DNA from 2 places in the Xanthomonas sp. NCPPB 3174 genome. Region 1 is predicted to be linked to the other one. Evidence: predicted binding sites of a transcription regulator. Region 1 holds the regulator's gene; the other holds the start of a gene.
The links. Region 1 encodes FliA, which starts transcription of late flagellar genes. Its sites were predicted from a motif close to TAAAGTTTNNCNNNCNNNGGCCGATAA; they were not measured.
Positions count from the first base shown of each region.

Region 1 (5,244 bases):
CCCGCAATTGGAACGTGTCTTGCAGGACTCTACCCAGGGCAACGGCGCGGCGCTGGAACCCGGACTGGCCGAACGCTTGCACCAAAGTCTGGCGGACTGCGTGAGCAAGCAGGAGGCGCGCAACGAACCGGCCGTGGTGCTGGTCCCGGCGCAGGTCCGCGCCGCCCTCGCCCGCCTGGTCCGCCACAGCGTCCCCGCGCTGTCGGTCCTGTCCTACAGCGAAGTGCCGGAGGACAAGCGGCTGAAGCTGGTGGGGACGATCAGTTGATGTGGCGGGATTGGTGATTTGGGATTCGGGAGTCGCAACAGCGGGCCCGACGCGCGCAGAGAGACAGCAATGACACGAACGAACACAACCAGAGCAAGGCGACCGGATAGCAGCCATGCCATGGCGGCCTCCGCGACCAATCCCCACTCCCCACTCCCGAATCCCGGCACTCACCCATGAAGATCAAACGCTTTGTCGCCCCCGACATGCGCACCGCCTTCCGGATGGTGCGCGACGAGCACGGGCCGGATGCGGTGATCCTGTCCAATCGGCGTACCGACGAGGGCATCGAGATCGTCGCCGCCAGCAACTACGACGAGGCCCTGGTGCAGCGGGCGCTGGATGCGGTGCGCCCGGACGAGGCGCCGCGCGCCGCTGCCGCGCAGGCACCGGCCGCTCCCGCCCCGCGCGCCGCACGGAGCGACAGCGCCGCCGCCAGCCCGGCGATGGCGATGATGGCCGCGATCAGCGAACGCCGCGGCAGTGCCGCGCCGGCCGCTCCCGCCGCACGGCCACTGACCCAGCCGGCGGCGCTGGCCGCTTCGGCGATGCCCGCCGCGGCCGCCCCGGCTGCCGCCGCACGCCAGGCCGCCCCGGCCAAGGCCGCAGCGCCGGTCACCGGCCGCGCCGAGTTCAGCATCCCCGAGGACGTGTTCCGCAACGCCCCGATCAGCGTGCCCCTGCCCAGCCCGTTCGCCGCCGCGACCCCGGCGCCGGCCGCCGAGGCCATGCCGGCCTGGCGCGACGACGTCGCCGCGGTGGCGCTGACCCCGCTGGCGAGCCCGAGCACAGCCCCTGCCGCGCCGGGCGTGGCCAAGGCCGACGCGCCGGCCGCTGCCGGAATCCCGGCGGCCGCCACGCTGGCGGCGGTGCCGACCTTCCCCGCCCCGCAGAACGACGAACAATTGACGCAGCTGCGCGACGAACTGGCGCTGATGCGGCAGATGATCGAGCGCGAGATGAACCGCCTCACCGACGAGCGCCTGCGCGGCTCGCCGGTCCGCGCCCAGGCGCTGGAGCTGATGGACGACTACGGCTTCGACAGCGGCATCACCCGCGACGTGGTCATGCAGATCCCCGCCGACCTGGAGCTGCACCGCGGCCGCGGGCTGATGCTGGGCCTGCTGTCCAAGCGCCTGCCGATCGCCCCGCTGGACCCGCTCGAGGAAGGCGGCGTGATCGCCCTGATCGGCCCCACCGGCGCCGGCAAGACCACCACCATCGCCAAGCTGGCCTCGCGCTTCCTGGAGCGCCATGCCGCCCGCGACGTGGCCCTGGTCACCACCGACACCATCCGCGTCGGCGGCCGCGAACAACTGCACAGCTACGGCCGCCAGCTCGGCATCGCCGTGCACGAGGCCGATAGCGACGCCGCGCTGCAGCAGCTGCTGGAGCGCCTGGCCGACTACAAGCTGGTGCTGATCGACACCGCCGGCATGGGCCAGCGCGACCGCGCCCTGGCTGCCCAGCTGCACTGGCTGCGCGCCTCGCGGGTGGTCCGATCCTTGCTGGTACTCCCCGCCAACGCCCATTTCTCCGACCTGGACGAGGTGGTGCGCCGGTTCGCCGGCGCCGACCCACAGGGGGTCATCATGACCAAGTTGGACGAAACCGGGCGGTTCGGCAGTGCCTTGTCGGTGGTCGTGGACCACCGCCTCCCCATCACCTGGGTGACCGATGGACAGCGTGTGCCGGACGACCTGCACCGCGCCAACGCCGCCAGCCTGGTATTGCGCCTTGAAGATTTGCGGCGCGCTGCCGATAAGCCCTGTACTCCGGAGCAGACCCATGCCGTCGCGTGACTACGTCAATCTGACCAATGCCTTCCCCCTGTCGGCGACGCGCAGCGAACCGCTGGGTCCGGTGCGCACCATCGCCGTGACCGGCGGCAAGGGCGGCGTGGGCAAGACCAACATCTCGGTCAACCTGTCCATGGCGCTGGCCGACATGGGCAAGCGCACCCTGCTGCTGGACGCCGACCTGGGCCTGGCCAACGTCGACGTGCTGCTGGGGCTGACCCCCAAGTTCACCGTGGCCGACCTGGTCGCCGGGCGCTGCACCCTGGAAGAGGTGCTGATCGACATGCCCAACGGGCTGATGGTGGTGCCCGCCGCCTCCGGCCGCCGCTACATGGCCGAGTTGCCGCCGGCCCAGCACGTGGGCCTGGTCAACGTGTTCTCCGAGTTGCAGCGCGAGCTGGACGTGATGATCGTCGACACCGCCGCCGGCATCACCGACAGCGTGCTGACCTTCTGCCAGGCCGCGCAGGACGCGGTGGTGGTGGTCTGCGACGAGCCGGCCTCGATCACCGACGCCTACGCCCTGATCAAGGTCCTCTCGCGCGAGCGCGGCGTGGACCGGGTGCAGATCGTCGCCAACATGGTCCGCGACCTCAACGAAGGCCGCCTGCTGTACGACAAGCTCAGCCGGGTCTGCGAGAAGTTCCTCGGCGACGTGTCGCTGAACTACCTGGGCTGCGTGCCGCAGGACGACTGGCTACGCCTGTCGGTGCAGCGCCAGCAGCCGGTGGTCAAGGCCTACCCGTCCAGCCCGTCGGCGCAGGCGATCAGCGAGATCGCCCGGCGCACCGCGCGCTGGCAGGCGCCGACCGCCCCGCGCGGCAACGTCGAGTTCTTCGTCGAACGCATCATCCAGCGCGGGGTGGCCGCATGAACGCCGCCGCCCACTACCGCGCCGTCCAACGCAACAGCGCCAACGACTACATCACCCAGCACTCGGACCTGGTCCGGCGCATCGCCCACCACCTGGCGGCGCGGCTGCCGGCCAGCGTCGAGATCGACGATCTGATCCAGGCCGGCATGATCGGCCTGATCGAGGCCTCGCGCAGCTACGACGCCGAACAGGGCGCCTCGTTCGAGACCTATGCCTCGATCCGCATCCGCGGCGCGATGATCGACGAGATCCGCCGTGGCGACTGGGTGCCGCGCTCGGTGCACCGCCGCGCCCGCGACGCCGCCTCGGCGATCCGCAAGATCGAACAGAGCACCGGCCGCGCCGCCGCCGCCAACGAAGTGGCCGCGGCGATGGACATGCCGCTTCCCGAATACCTGCGTTTGATGGAAGATGCCGCCCGCGGCCAGGTGCTGAGCCTGGAGTCGCGCATCGAGGACCATGGCGAACTGGATACCATCGCCAAGGGCGGACCCAATCCGCAGCAGATGCTCGAGCGCAGCGAATTCGGCCGCGAGCTGGGCAAGGCCATCGCGCAGTTGCCCGAACGCGAGCAGTTGGTGCTGTCGCTGTACTACGAGCAGGAATTGAACCTCAAGGAAATCGGCGCGGTGCTCGGGGTCAGCGAGTCGCGCGTGTGTCAGATCCATGGCCAGGCCACGGTACGGTTGCGCGGACGCCTGAAGGCGTTCGAGGTCGCCGATGCCGGTCTGGAAGACGAAGAATAGGAACCCTTAGGAGTCAGTGGTGAACAAGAACATGCGGATTTTGATCGTGGACGATTTCTCGACGATGCGGCGCATCGTCAAGAATCTGCTCGGCGATCTGGGCTTCACCAATACCGCCGAGGCCGAAGACGGCAACAGCGCCCTGGCCGCGCTGCGCTCGGCGCCGTTCGAGTTCGTGGTCACCGACTGGAACATGCCGGGCATGACCGGCATCGATCTGCTGCGCAACATCCGCGCCGACGACAAGCTCAAGCACCTGCCGGTGCTGATGGTCACCGCCGAGGCCAAGCGCGAGCAGATCATCGAGGCCGCGCAGTGCGGCGTGAACGGCTACATCATCAAGCCGTTCACCGCGCAGACGCTGCAGGAGAAGCTGGGCAAGATCTTCGAACGCCTGGGAGCGACCGCCTAAATGGAAGCCACCGCCGAACGTACCGCCCTGATCGAACGCCTGCAAGGCGCGCTGGACGCGCTGGAAAATGGCGACGAGGCCGGCTGGCGCAGGGAGATCGACACCCTCGCCGCCTGGCGCACGCGGCCGATGATGCAGGGCCTTAGCCGGCTCGCGCGCGATCTGGGGCAGGCGCTCGGCGAACTGCCGGTGGTGCCCAGCGAAGCCGGCGAGCTGGACGACGCCTGCTCGCGCCTGGACCACGTGGTGGAGATGACCGAACAGGCCAGCCACCGCACCCTGGACCTGGCCGAGGAATGCCGTGCGCTGGCCGACCAGCTCGCCGCCGGCGGCCTCAGCGGCGACCAGAGCGAGATCCTCGACAAGATCCGCCACAACCTCACCGAAATGGCCCTGGCGCAGAGCTTCCAGGACCTGACCGGGCAGATCATCCGCCGCGTCGCCGGCATCGTACGCCGCGTGCACGAAGGCTTCGGCGCGCTGGGTCTGCCGCCGAAGGAAGAAAACAAGAAGGCCGACGGCAGCCTGGCCGGCCCGGCCCTGCCCGGCCTGGACCGCCACGGCGTGTCGCAGCACGACGCCGACGACCTGCTGTCCGGATTGGGACTGTAATGCCATGAGCGCCGTACCCGACGACATCGCTGCCGACTTCATCATCGAGGCCCAGGAAATCCTGGACCGGCTCGGCGAGCAGTTGGTGTCGCTGGAGCAGGCGCCCGAGGACAGCGGCCAGCTCAACGCCGTGTTCCGCGGTTTCCACACGCTCAAGGGCGGCGCCGGCTTCCTGGCGATCAACGCCATGGTCGAGCTGTGCCACGCCGCGGAGGAAACCCTGGGCATGGCCCGCGCCGGCCAGGCCACCCTGCAGGCGCGGCACTTCGACGCCGCGCAGCAGTCGCTGGACTACCTGCAGTCGATGCTGGACGCCTTCGGCAGCGGCCAGGAGCCGCCGCGCGCGCCGGCGGAGCTGATCGCGCAGTTCGACGCGCACGGCGACGCCGCGCCGGCGCCGGCGCCGGCCAAGAGCGCCGCGCCGGCACCCGCCGCCAAGGCGCCCGCGGCCGCCGCGGGCGATGCCGACCTGATCAGCGACGACGAATTCGAGGCGCTGCTGGACCAGTTGCACGGCGATGCGCCGCCGGCGG
Region 1 is NZ_CM161517.1:2,542,608-2,547,851, forward strand. It holds gene flhA (flagellar biosynthesis protein FlhA) at 1-268, shown strand, start outside; gene flhF (flagellar biosynthesis GTPase FlhF) at 445-2,070, shown strand; gene AC1PK7_RS11345 (MinD/ParA family ATP-binding protein) at 2,057-2,941, shown strand; gene AC1PK7_RS11350 (RNA polymerase sigma factor FliA) at 2,938-3,687, shown strand; gene cheY (chemotaxis response regulator CheY) at 3,707-4,099, shown strand; gene AC1PK7_RS11360 (protein phosphatase CheZ) at 4,100-4,711, shown strand; gene AC1PK7_RS11365 (chemotaxis protein CheA) at 4,716-5,244, shown strand, end outside.

Region 2 (5,244 bases), 1.9 Mb from region 1:
TCCTGTGCTTCGAGGGCGTGGAAAAGCTGGCGCACCGTTTCCTGCACTCGAAGGAAGAGGACGCGGAACGTCGCGCGCAGCAGGTGCAGGCGCTGGCCGACCAGCAGGTGGACGTGGTGGCGCTGGAGAAGGACAAGGTCAAGGGCGCGATCCGCACCGACTTCATCCTCTCGGCCGAAATCATCGTGCTGTCGCTGGGTGTGGTCGCCGGCGTGCCGTTCGTGCAGCAGGTCGCGGTGCTGGTGGCGATCGCGCTGGCGATGACCGCCGGCGTCTATGGCCTGGTCGCCGGCATCGTCAAGCTCGACGACCTGGGCCTGTATCTGAGCCGCAAGGGCGCCGCCGCCGCGACGATCGGCCGCGGCATCCTGTGGCTGGCGCCGTGGCTGATGCGCACCCTGTCGGTCGCCGGCACCGCGGCGATGTTCCTGGTCGGCGGCGGCATCCTGGTGCACAGCATCGGCCCGCTGCACCACGCCATCGAGGCCATCGCCCCGAGCGGTGGCCTGGGCAGCCTGGTGCTGGCCTTGGGCAATGCGGTGGTGGGTATCGTGGCCGGCGCGGTGGTGCTGGCGGTGGTGCTGGGCGTCAAGAAGGTGCGGGAATAGGGATTCGGGATTGGAGATTCGGTATTCGCAACAGCGCCGCCCAGGCCCGCTTTTGCGAATCCCCAATCCCGACTCCCCAATCCCGCGCCGGCCACGCCGGCGCCAGCTAGTCGGCCGACACCACCCGATTCTTGCCGGCCTTCTTGGCCTCGTACAGCGCACGGTCGGCGCGGCGGATCAGCGCGTCCTGCGCTTCGCCGGGCTGGCGCAGCGCCACGCCGGCGCTGAAGCTGACGAACACCCGCTGGTCTTCATGCACTACCGCGCGCTGGGCCAGCGCGCGCTGCACGCGGGTCACCGCCGCACTGGCCTCGAAGATCGTGCAGTCCGGCATCAGCAGCACGAACTCCTCGCCGCCGAAGCGGGCGACGGCATCGCTGGCGCGCAAGGTGGTGCGCGCCACTTCCACCACGTGGCGCAGGGCGCTGTCGCCGCCGGGGTGACCGTAGGTCTCGTTGAGCTTGCGGAAATCGTCCAGGTCCAGCATCGCCACGCACAGCGGCTGCGCGCTGCGTTCGGTGCGCACCAGTTCGCGCGCGAACAGGTCCTCCAGCCCACGGCGGTTGAGCGCGCCGGTAAGCTGGTCGACCCGCACCAGGCCGCTGACGTCCTGCAGTTCCTGCTCCAGGCGCAGGATGCGCTGCTCCGCCGCCTCCACCTCCTGGCGTGCGGCGATCAGGTGATCGCGCGCGCGCAGCGCCTGCTCCTGCACGTGGCTGGTGTCCTGCAGCACTTCCTGCAGCAGGCGGTTGAGGTCGGCGATGCTGCGCGCGTCGCGGATGGTCTGCGAGTAGTCGGCGATACGGTCGTGGAATTCGCCGGTGCTGGCGGCCATGCCGTCCAGGTCTGCGACGAAGGTCAGCATCAGGTCCTTCATCGCCTCCTTGGATTCGGCAATGCCCTGCTTGAGCAGGCCCTGCTTGTAGATCACCTCACGCAGGCTGCCGCGCGCCTCCTCGATCGAGTAGCGGTCCAGCGGCCCGGCGATCAGGTCGCGCACCACCGCGATCTGGCCCTGCAGCCAGCTGGTGTCGTCGAGCAGTTCGCCCACGTTCTCCAGCAGCAGGTCGAACAGGCTCAGCAACAGCGCCTGCTGCTCCTGGCCGTCGTTGGCGCGCAACGCGATCTGGTGGCACAGCTCGCGCACCTGTTGCGCTACCGGTTCCAGCGGCTGCCCGGGGCGCCACTGGCGCAGCGCCTCGCCGCTGGCCTCGGCCTCGCCGGCCAGTTCGGGCAGGGTGTGCAGCAGCGCCGCCAGCGCGCCGGCCACGGTCTGCCGCAACAGGTCGCGCAGGCGCTCGCTGTCGCTGGGCCCGGCCAGCGGGTCGTCGACGTCGATGGTGCGGATGTACTTGTCGATCAGCTGGCGCAGTGCGCGGCCATAGCTGGGCCAGTCGCCGCTGCTCGCCGCCGATTGCAGGCGCCGGCCCATGTCGCCCAATTCACCGTGCAGCGCGGCCATGCCGTCGGCGAAGGCGCCGAGCAGGCCCAGCGGCTCGTGCGCCTGCTGGAACAGGCGGATCAGCGCGGCCGTGGCGGCGGCCGGGTCGGTCGCCGCCTCTGCAGGCGTCGCCGCGTGGCCGTGCTTGTGCCCGTGCCCCTGCGCGCGCGCCGGCAGCGTCGCGGTCGTCGCCGGATCGCGCCGACGCGGCGACAGCAGCTTGCGCAGTCCGCTGATCGGCGGCTCGTCGCGTTGGTCCGACATGCCAGCCGGCTCCTCCCCAGGTCAATGCGCCGCCCATGCTGGCGCTCAGGCTCTGGATATCGGCGCTGGCGGCGCGCGCTTGAGTCGGCGGGTGGTGGGTCTGTGAAGAAGACTCCATTGCGGTCGTACCCTCACCCCCGGCCCCTCTCCCGGAGGGAGAGGGGAGTGGTTTGGTCAGGTGGCGCGGTGGCCCCCTCCCTTCTCCCACCGGGACCATGGCCCCCTTTTCGGGGGAAGGTGCCCCGTAGGGGCGGATGAGGGTGCGGTTCGCTAGGGAGGTGTCTGGGGAAGAGGTTCCCTAGCCGTCGCACCCTCACCCCCAGCCCCTCTCCCGGTGGGAGAGGGGAGCTTCTGCCACGGCGCTGTGCAGAACGCGCACGACGCTGGCACTCTGGCGGCCGCGCCTGCCGCGGCGCGCCCACCACCACCACGGAGACTGCGCATGGCCGATTCCCGCGAACCCCTGCTGCACCCGGTCCCGATCCTTTCCCTGCGCCCCACGCAGATGACCGTGGGCATGCGCGAGGTCAAGGAGAAGCGCAGGCGCTGGCGTGCGCATGCGTCCAAGCACAAGCAGGCCGAGCTGCTCGGCACGCACATGATCCCGGTGGTGCTGGGGCCGGACGGCAAGTACTACGTGGTCGACCACCACCACCTGGCGCGGGCGCTGCACGACGAAGGGGTAAAGGACATCCTGGTCACGGTGATCGCCGACCTCAGCGTGGTCGACAAGGGCGCGCTGTGGAGCGTGCTGGATCATCGGCGTTGGGCCTATCCCTACGACGCCAAGGGCGAGCGCCGCCCGTTCAAGGACATGCCGACGTCGATCGCCGACCTGAAGGACGATCCCTACCGCAGCCTCGCCGGAGAGGTCCGGCGCGCGGGCGGCTACGCCAAGGACACCACGCCCTTCAGCGAATTCCTGTGGGCCGACCTGTTCCGCCGCCGGCTGCGGCGCCGCGACATCAAGGAGGATTTCGCCCGCGCCGTGGAAACCGCGCTCGCGCTGGCCAAGAGCAGGGACGCGAGCTATTTGCCCGGCTGGTGCGGGCCGTTGTCCGACGATTGATCCGGCGGGGTGTCATGCGCCGGCCTGCCGCCCAGGAGCGCGTGCAGGGCGCGTTCGACGCGCCCGCCGAACAGCAGGATGACGAAGGCGATGACCAGCGACACCGCCACGATCTGCCACTGGCCGGCGCCGCACATGATGCCGACGCAGGCGGTGAGCCAGACGCAGGCGGCGCTGGTCAGACCGTGGACCCGCACGTGCTTCTCGACGTGATAGATGACGCCGGCACCGAGGAAGCCGATGCCGGTCAGGATGCCCTGGATGACGCGGCTGCCGGCATCGGTGAAGCCGCCCTTGCCGAGCGGGTCGGCCAACAGCACCACCATCGCAGTGGCCAGGCCGACCAGGCCCAGCGTGCGGATGCCGATCGGCTTGCCGTGCAGGTCGCGGTTCAACCCGATCGCCGCGCCGGCAAGCGCGGCGATGCCCAGGCGCACGGCAATGTCGGACAGCTCGATCAAGGCAGATCTCCTGGTGGATGCGGCGGGGTGGGCGCCCGGCTCATCTTAGGCAACCCGGCCGCGCGCGCTGCGTGCACGCTGCCGGCCGACGTCAGAGCGCGGCGCGGACCTCGTCCAGGCGGGGCGGGTTGGCGCCGGCGCGGGTGCAGTTGATCGCCGCGGCGGCCACGCAGAACTGCAGCAGGCGTTCCAGCGCGGCTGGCTCGCTGCCCAGCGCCGCCAGCGCGGCCGGATCGGGCAACTGCTGCAGAAGCGCGGCCTGGAAGCTGTCGCCGGCGCCGACGGTGTCGGCCACCTGCACCACGCGGCCGGGCACGCGCGCCTCGCTGTCACCGCGCCAGGCCACCGCGCCGTCGCTGCCCAGAGTCATCACCACCAGCGACGGGCCCTGCTGCAGCCAGCTGCGGGCGACGGCGAACGGATCCTGCTGCGGATACAGCAGCTCGATGTCCTCCTGGCTGACCTTGACCACGTGCGCCAGCGCGATCCAGCGCGCCAGCCGCGCGCGCCACACCGCCATGTCCGGCTCCACCGTCGGCCGCACGTTCGGGTCCAGCGAGATCAGCCGCTGCCCGCGCTCGCGTTCGGCCAGCGCCTGGAAGGTGCTGGCGGTGGTCTCGGCGACCAGGGTGTACGAGCCGAAATGCAGGCCGCCGACGCGCGCGTCCAGCGCCGGCAGGTCGGCCTCGGTCAGCGCGCGATCGGCGCAGCCGGTGCCGTAGAAGGCGTAGTTGGGTACGCCGCTCGCGTCCAGCGCGACCATCACCAGGGTGGTCGCCTCGCGCTTGTCGATGCAGTAGTCCAGGGCCACGCCTTCGCCTTCGAGCGTGGCGCGCAGCTGGCGGCCGAGCGGATCGGTGGACAGGCCGGTGAACAGCGCCGACGGCGCGCCCAGGCGGGCCAGGCCGATCGCCACGTTGAACGGCGAACCGCCCTGGCGCGCGGTCATCGCGACCGAGGTGCCGGCATAGCCGTCGATGAAGATGTCGTACAAGGCCTCTCCGCACACCACGAACATCGAACCGCTCCTCGTCAGGTTGCAGCGCGCCGGCCGGCGCGATGGGGCGGCTATTGTGGCGTACCTGCTGCGGCGCGGCGACCGTGTTGGGGCAGGCAAGAGCGTGCGAGGATCAGGCTGGCTGGGGCCCCGTACCCTCATCCGCCCCTGCGGGGCACCTTCTCCCGAGGGGAGAAGGGAACAGCCGTGTGGCCATAGCCCCTCTCCCCCCGGGAGAGGGGTTGGGGTGAGGGTACGGGCGCGCCGCGCTTCATGGCCCACGCCCGCCGCAAACATCCCCGACAGCACCTTGCCGCCACCCCTGCGATAGTCGCCGCATCCCAAGCCAACCCCAAGGCCGTTCATGAAAATCCTGCTCGCCGGCGCCACCGGCCTGGTCGGCG
Region 2 is NZ_CM161517.1:657,408-662,651, forward strand. It holds gene AC1PK7_RS03000 (DUF808 domain-containing protein) at 1-608, shown strand, start outside; gene AC1PK7_RS03005 (GGDEF domain-containing protein) at 715-2,313, opposite strand; gene AC1PK7_RS03010 (ParB-like protein) at 2,756-3,382, shown strand; gene AC1PK7_RS03015 (MgtC/SapB family protein) at 3,343-3,843, opposite strand; gene AC1PK7_RS03020 (carbohydrate kinase family protein) at 3,935-4,861, opposite strand; gene AC1PK7_RS03025 (Rossmann-fold NAD(P)-binding domain-containing protein) at 5,205-5,244, shown strand, end outside.
Region 2: the regulator FliA is predicted to act here: its motif matches at 2,370-2,396, upstream of AC1PK7_RS03005 (GGDEF domain-containing protein).